Regions from separate parts of the Gordonia sp. UCD-TK1 genome, predicted to be linked through region 1. Evidence: predicted binding sites of a transcription regulator. Region 1 holds the regulator's gene; the other holds the start of a gene.
The links. Region 1 encodes LexA, which represses DNA repair genes until DNA is damaged. Its sites were predicted from a motif close to CGAACANNTGTTCG; they were not measured.

Region 1 (3,066 bases):
GCCGCGACGGCGGGCCTGGCCGAGGACCGCGGCTGGATCGGTGCCGCGACCGCGCTCATCGGCAAGGGCGCCCCCGCCGAGGCCGMTGCCGTCGCGGCCACCGAACAGTTCGCGGCGGTGTTCACCAAGCTCGGCGGACTGATGGCCGAGCGGGTCACCGATCTCAACGACGTGCGCGACCGGGTCCTCGCCGAACTGCTCGGCCTACCCGAACCCGGTGTGCCCACTCCGGAGGTGCCGTCGGTCCTGCTCGCCGACGACCTCGCGCCCGCCGACACCGCGGGCCTCGACCCCACGAGCACCATCGCCCTCGTCACCCGCCTCGGCGGACCGACCAGCCACACCGCGATCATCGCGCGCCAGCTGGGGATCCCGTGCGTGGTGGCGGTGGCCGACCTGGACGAGATCGAGCCCGGCACAACCGTTCTCGTCGACGGCAGCACCGGGCGGATCGAGGTGGAGCCCGATGCGGAGGCGGCCCGGGCTCGCGTCGACGAGGATCGGCGGCATGCCGCACTCGTCGCCGGCTGGACCGGTCCGGGGCAGACCGCCGACGGGGTCGCCGTGGCGGTGCTCGCCAACGTCGCCGACGGATCGTCGGCACGCGCCGCGGCCGGGTACCCCGTCGAGGGCGTCGGGCTCTTCCGCACCGAACTCGCGTTCCTCGAGCGTGCCGACGAACCGTCGGTGGACGAGCAGGCCGCGATCTACCGGGAGGTGCTCGATGCGTTCGACGGGCAGAAGGTGGTCATCCGCACCCTCGACGCCGGGTCCGACAAACCGCTCCGGTTCGTGACCCATCCCGACGAATCGAACCCAGCGCTCGGCGTGCGGGGCGATCGGATCGCGCTGGCGCACCCCGAGATCCGCGCGCATCAGCTCGACGCGATCGCGCAGGCCGCGTCGGGGTCGGCCGTCGCGCCGTGGGTCATGGCGCCGATGATCGCCTCGCCGGCGGAGGCGCGCACCTTCGCCGCCGAGGTCCGCGGCCGTGGTCTGGTCGCCGGGGTGATGATCGAGGTGCCCGCGGCGGCGATCCTGGCCGAAGCCGTCCTCGCCGAGGTGGACTTCGTGTCCATCGGCACCAACGATCTGACCCAGTACACGATGGCGGCCGACCGGATGTCGGCCGATCTCGCCGGACTGACCGACCCGTGGCAACCGGCCGTGTTGAGCCTCATCGCGGGTGTCGCGGCAGCGGGTGCACGTCAGGGAAAGCCGGTCGGGGTGTGCGGCGAGGCCGCCGCCGATCCGAACCTCGCCTGCGTGCTCGTCGGTCTCGGGGTCACCTCGCTGTCCAGCGCGCCGGCTGCTGCGGCGGCCGTGGGGGCCCGGCTCGGCGAGGTGTCCGCACCGGACTGCCGGGCCGCCGCCGAGGCTGCCCTGTCCACCTCGGATCCCGCCGCGGCGCGCGAGGCGGCCGCGGCGGTGCTCGACGGTTCGGTCGGTGGAGAGGTCAGACTCGCCGCATCACGGTGACGACCTTGCCGAGGATGACGGCATCGTTGCCCGGGATCGGATCGAACAGTTCGTTGTGCGGCATGAGCCAGACGTTCGGGCCCTGACGCTTGAAGGTCTTCACGGTGGCCTCGCCGTCGATCATGGCCGCGACGATGTCGCCGTTGTCGGCGACGTTCTGCTGCCGGACCACGACCCAGTCGCCGTCGCAGATCGCGGCGTCGATCATCGACTCGCCGACGACGCGCAACAGGAAGAGCGATCCCTCGCCGACGAGCTCACGGGGCAGTGGGAAGACGTCCTCGACGGCCTCCTCGGCCAGGATCGGACCGCCGGCCGCGATACGGCCGAGAACCGGCACGAAGGTCGGCTCGGGAAGCTGGCCGGCCGTCGGGGTGTCCGGCGACGGGGTGTCACTCGGGGCGATGTTGACCGCACGGGGACGGTTCGCGTCGCGCTTGAGCAGCCCCTTGCGTTCCAGCGTCCGCAACTGATGGGCCACCGATGACGTCGAGGCCAGGCCGACCTCGTCGCCGATCTCCCGGATGCTCGGCGGATAACCGCGCTCGCGCACCGAGCGGCGGATCACCTCCAGGACCCCGGCCTGTCGCGGGGTGAGTGAGGCCTCGGCGGCGGCGGCGTCGAACGGGGCCTCGTCGTCGGCGCCCCGCGCTCGGCCGCGCCTATCGCCGGTGTCACTCATGTTCGGTTCCTCTCGTCTTCGGAACGTGCTGGTAGATGGCTTGCGCCGGGTCCGAGCCTAGCGGAGTGCGACCGGCACCTCAAACATTTGTTCGATGTGTCGCGAGACTTTGTCGGGACGTCGTGCTACAAATTCGAACATCAGTGCATCGAACATCTGATCGATGTTCGAACACCGACCACCACACCCGCACGATCCCAGACACCCGAACACCGGAGGGCACCATGCGCACCGCCACTCTCGTCGCTCCCGTCCGCACCGACCGTCCCGACGCCGTCCGGCCGCGCACCGACCGCGCCGATCGCGTCCGGACCCGCGCCCCGCTGTCCGACGGCGGCCGACCGGTCGACAACCGGCCGGCCGGCACCCGGCCGCGGGGGGCATCGCCGGTGACCCCGCGGGTGGGCGGTACCCACTGTGGCTCTCCGGTCGGGGTCCGGGGACGTGGCCCGGTCGGGCCCGACGCGGCGGTGTTCCGTCGCCGCCGCCGCACCGCGGTCGCGCTCCTCGCCGGTGTCGGGCTGGCGTTCGTCGTGTGGGTGTTCGGTGTCGTCGGCCAGAATTACTCGGACTCGCTGACACCGTCCGCCGTGAGTTCCGAGGTCGTCCATGTGCGCTCGGGGGACTCGCTCAGCTCGATCGCCGGCCGGGTGGCACCCGAGATGCCGCGCGAGGTCGTGATCGACGAGATCGTCGCGATGAACGATCTGGGGTCGAGCGCGCTGCAGGTGGGCCAGCCCCTGCTCACCCCCCGGTACCGCTGAGGCCGGGCGGTATCCTCGATGTCACAGGGGCCGGCCGACAAGCGGCGGGGCGCACGCTTCGGGTGCGTTCCAGCGTCCCGCGACCTGCGTGAGGACACGATGCGCTGCCCCTTCTGCAAGAACGACGACACCAAGGTCATC
Region 2 (3,066 bases), on a different contig from region 1:
CGGCGAGGCGATCTGCTTTGCCGTCACCGGTGGTCGGTGAGTATGCGTGCGAGTTCTGCTTCGACCGGGGTCAGCGGTGGGCTGGTGAGGTGCTCCGGCGGTGTTCGCGGATGGACGAGTTCTCGGTAGGCGAGCTCGAGACGCCGGCCGCGGTCGCCGTAGCCGACGGCATCGGGGCGCCCGCTGCTCCCTGAGGAGCGCCCGGAGCTTGCGGAGGGCGCGTCACGAAGGGTTGGACGCGACTGGTCGCCGGACCTGGTGGCAGGTCCGTGGATCTCGTTGCGCACGGTGTTCAGGTGTTGTGCGAACCGCCGGGGTATGTCGGGTCGGCGGTTGAGGCGTTCGGGGTTGGGCGGTGCGCCGGGTTCGGCGTTCAATCGCCAGAGGCAGCGGCCTTCGTCGGGGCCGGATCGGGCGATGCGGGTGGTGTATTGGCCGGGTTGGTCGCCGACCATCCGGTTGTGTCGCGGGCAGGCGGGGGCGAGGTCGTCGATGTCGGTGAGACCGCCTTTGGCCCAGTCGCGTTCGGCGTGATGAAGCTCGATGTGGGTGGCGGGTTGATCGCAGCCGGGTGCCGAGCACACTTCCCCGTCGGGACGGGCGAAGGACACCAGGCGTTGTTCGCGGGTGGCGAGCCGTTTCCCGCGCCCGAAGTGCAGGGGGACGGTGGTGGCGTCTTTGAAGATCGCGAGCCAGGGTTGCATGTCGGCGGCCATCGCGATCAGGTCCCGGATGAGCAGCAGGGTTCCGGTGGCGGTGGTGGCGAGTCCGGCTTCGCGGATCAGGTCGGAGAGGTCGGCTTTGATGATCAGTTGCACGGGCAGGCCGCGGTGCGAGGTGCCGAGTGTTCCGTCGGCGAAGCCTGCGGCGAGTGCGGCGTCGAGTGCGTCGTGATTGGTCTGGGCGAGGGTGCGGCCGTCGCGGTCGGCTGCGGCGGTGAGGGCTTCGGGGTCGGCGGTGCCGGCCGGTCCGCTGGGTGAGGCGGGGTCGTCGGGGTTGTTGAGTCCGGGTTTGCCCCACACGGCGAACATCATCGTGAGCCGGGCGGCGAGTGCGGGGGTCAGGGTGCCCGATATTTTGGCCGTCCCGTCGGCTCGTTGCCGGCCGATCCACAGGCCGCGGCGTCGTTTCTGGTCGGTGTCGTCGGACAGTGTGCCGTCGGGGTCGAGGTGGGCGAGCAGCCGCGCGCCGAGCTGGGTGATCTCGGCAGGCGTATGGGCTTCGGCGATCTCGGCCATCTGCCGTTCGGCGGCGACCTTGATGTCGTGGTCGATGGTGCCCGGGATGCGGTCGAGGACGTCGAGGGTGGCCTGCACGTGCGCGGAGCCGACCGCGCCTTGTGCGAAAGCCTCGGCGAGGCAGGGGTATTCGGGTGGGAGGACCTCGCCGCCGAGGCTGGTCCGGTGGGCGGTGGCGTCCATGTGCTTACGGCGGCGCATCGGGTTCGACACCCGTAGCCGGTGCGTCATGAACTGCATGAGGGTGCGGCAGCCGGCCTTGCGAGGCAGGTCGCGGGTCTCGACGTGATCGATCTGCCGGTCACCGGCGACGGTCAGACGTGCGATGGCGCGTTCGGTCTCCGCGGCCACCTCAGCGAGTTCGGCATCGGTACACGGCGACAGATCCACGGTCTGCAACTTGTCGAGGGTGCGGTGGAGATCGGCCACCAGCTCGACCACGCGGGGCGCCTGCGTGTCGGTGCCGACGACCTGCTGGGAATCGAACATGACGGTCACCTCCCCCGAGAACCCGTGCTGCGAATGTACGTTCGACTGTACACGAAAGAAGGGTAAACGGCAGCTCGAAATACGTTGTCCAACAGAATCTTTGCTGCGCGGAGTTGCCACCTTGGATTGTCGGTGGTTGCTGGTAGTCTCCGCCTGCGGGCAAGAACTGTGCGGTCTTTGCGGTGTGGGACCCTTCGTGACGCGCCCTCCGCAAGCTCCGGCCGCTCCTCAGGGAGCAGTGGTTGGCCGCGCCCTCCGCAAGCTCCGGCCGCTCCTCAGCTCAGGACGCAATGGTTGTGCCGTTCTTTCGGATCAGGGAGCAGGGGTACCGGCGCTCACGCACCTCAACCTTTAGAGCCGCGGGGTGGGCCCTAGGTACCCCGGGGGACGTCGCTTACGATGAGGCACCGTGCCTGTGACAGCCCCGACCTCGCCTGAGGATTCCGCCGAACCGTCCTCGTCGGGGCCGGCATCGTCGGGGCAAGGGACCAGGATTTCCGCGGGCACCGCCCGGTGGATCGCGATCGTGGCGGGGATCGCCGGCATCGTGCTGTGTGCCCTCACCCCGCTGCTGCCGGTCAAGGCCGTCGACGCCGGTTTCGAGTGGCCGGCCGGGCAGGATCTGAACGCCGACACGTCGTCGGTGATGGCGCCGCTCATCGCGCAGACCCCGCAGACCCTCGACGCCCGCATTCCGTGCGCGACGCTGGCGTCGGCACCGGACGGCGTGGTCCTCGCCACGATGCCGACCAATGCGCCGCGCTCGAAGTCGTCGTCGCTGTGGGTCACTGCCACCGACGCCGCGATCACCGTGACCTTCCGGAACAGTCTCGCCGCGACCGCCTCCCGCGCCGACCTGAGCCGATGCTCGGAACTGCGCATCTTCTCCGCCCCCACCGGCCCGGGTGCGCAGTTCGTCGGGCTGGGCGAGTCGACGACCCTGCCGCCGGACCGGCGCCCGCAGGTCGACGGCATCTTCAGCAACCTCAGCCCGGAGCAGGCACGCGACGCCGCTGCCGACGGCCTGCGCGTGCAGGTGGCCATCGACAACCGGTACGAGTCGTCCCCGTCGATTCTCAAGATCATCGTGATGGTGCTCGCCGCGCTGTCGGTACTCGTCGCCGTCGTCGCGCTGGGGCTGCTCGACCGCATCGGCGGGTACCACCGGCGGATCGGCGCGCGAACCCGCTCGTGGTGGCATTCACTGAAACCCCGGGCCAGCGACCTGGTCGTCACCGCGATCCTGCTGGTTTGGAGCGTCCTCGGGGCCGGTTCGCCCGACGACGGTTACATCCTCAACATGGGCCGTACCGCCGACGGTTTCGGCTACCTCGCCAAC

Region 2: the regulator LexA is predicted to act here: its motif matches at 1,758-1,771, upstream of A9310_RS14610 (HNH endonuclease signature motif containing protein).

The regions. Positions count from the first base shown of each region.
Region 1 covers NZ_LZMP01000001.1:43,771-46,836, reverse strand. Annotated here, with positions in the region: gene A9310_RS00200 (phosphoenolpyruvate--protein phosphotransferase) at 1-1,479, shown strand, start outside; gene lexA (transcriptional repressor LexA) at 1,457-2,161, opposite strand; gene A9310_RS00190 (LysM peptidoglycan-binding domain-containing protein) at 2,386-2,925, shown strand; gene nrdR (transcriptional regulator NrdR) at 3,025-3,066, shown strand, end outside.
Region 2 covers NZ_LZMP01000024.1:152,901-155,966, forward strand. Annotated here, with positions in the region: gene A9310_RS14610 (HNH endonuclease signature motif containing protein) at 24-1,727, opposite strand; gene A9310_RS14615 (arabinosyltransferase domain-containing protein) at 2,137-3,066, shown strand, end outside.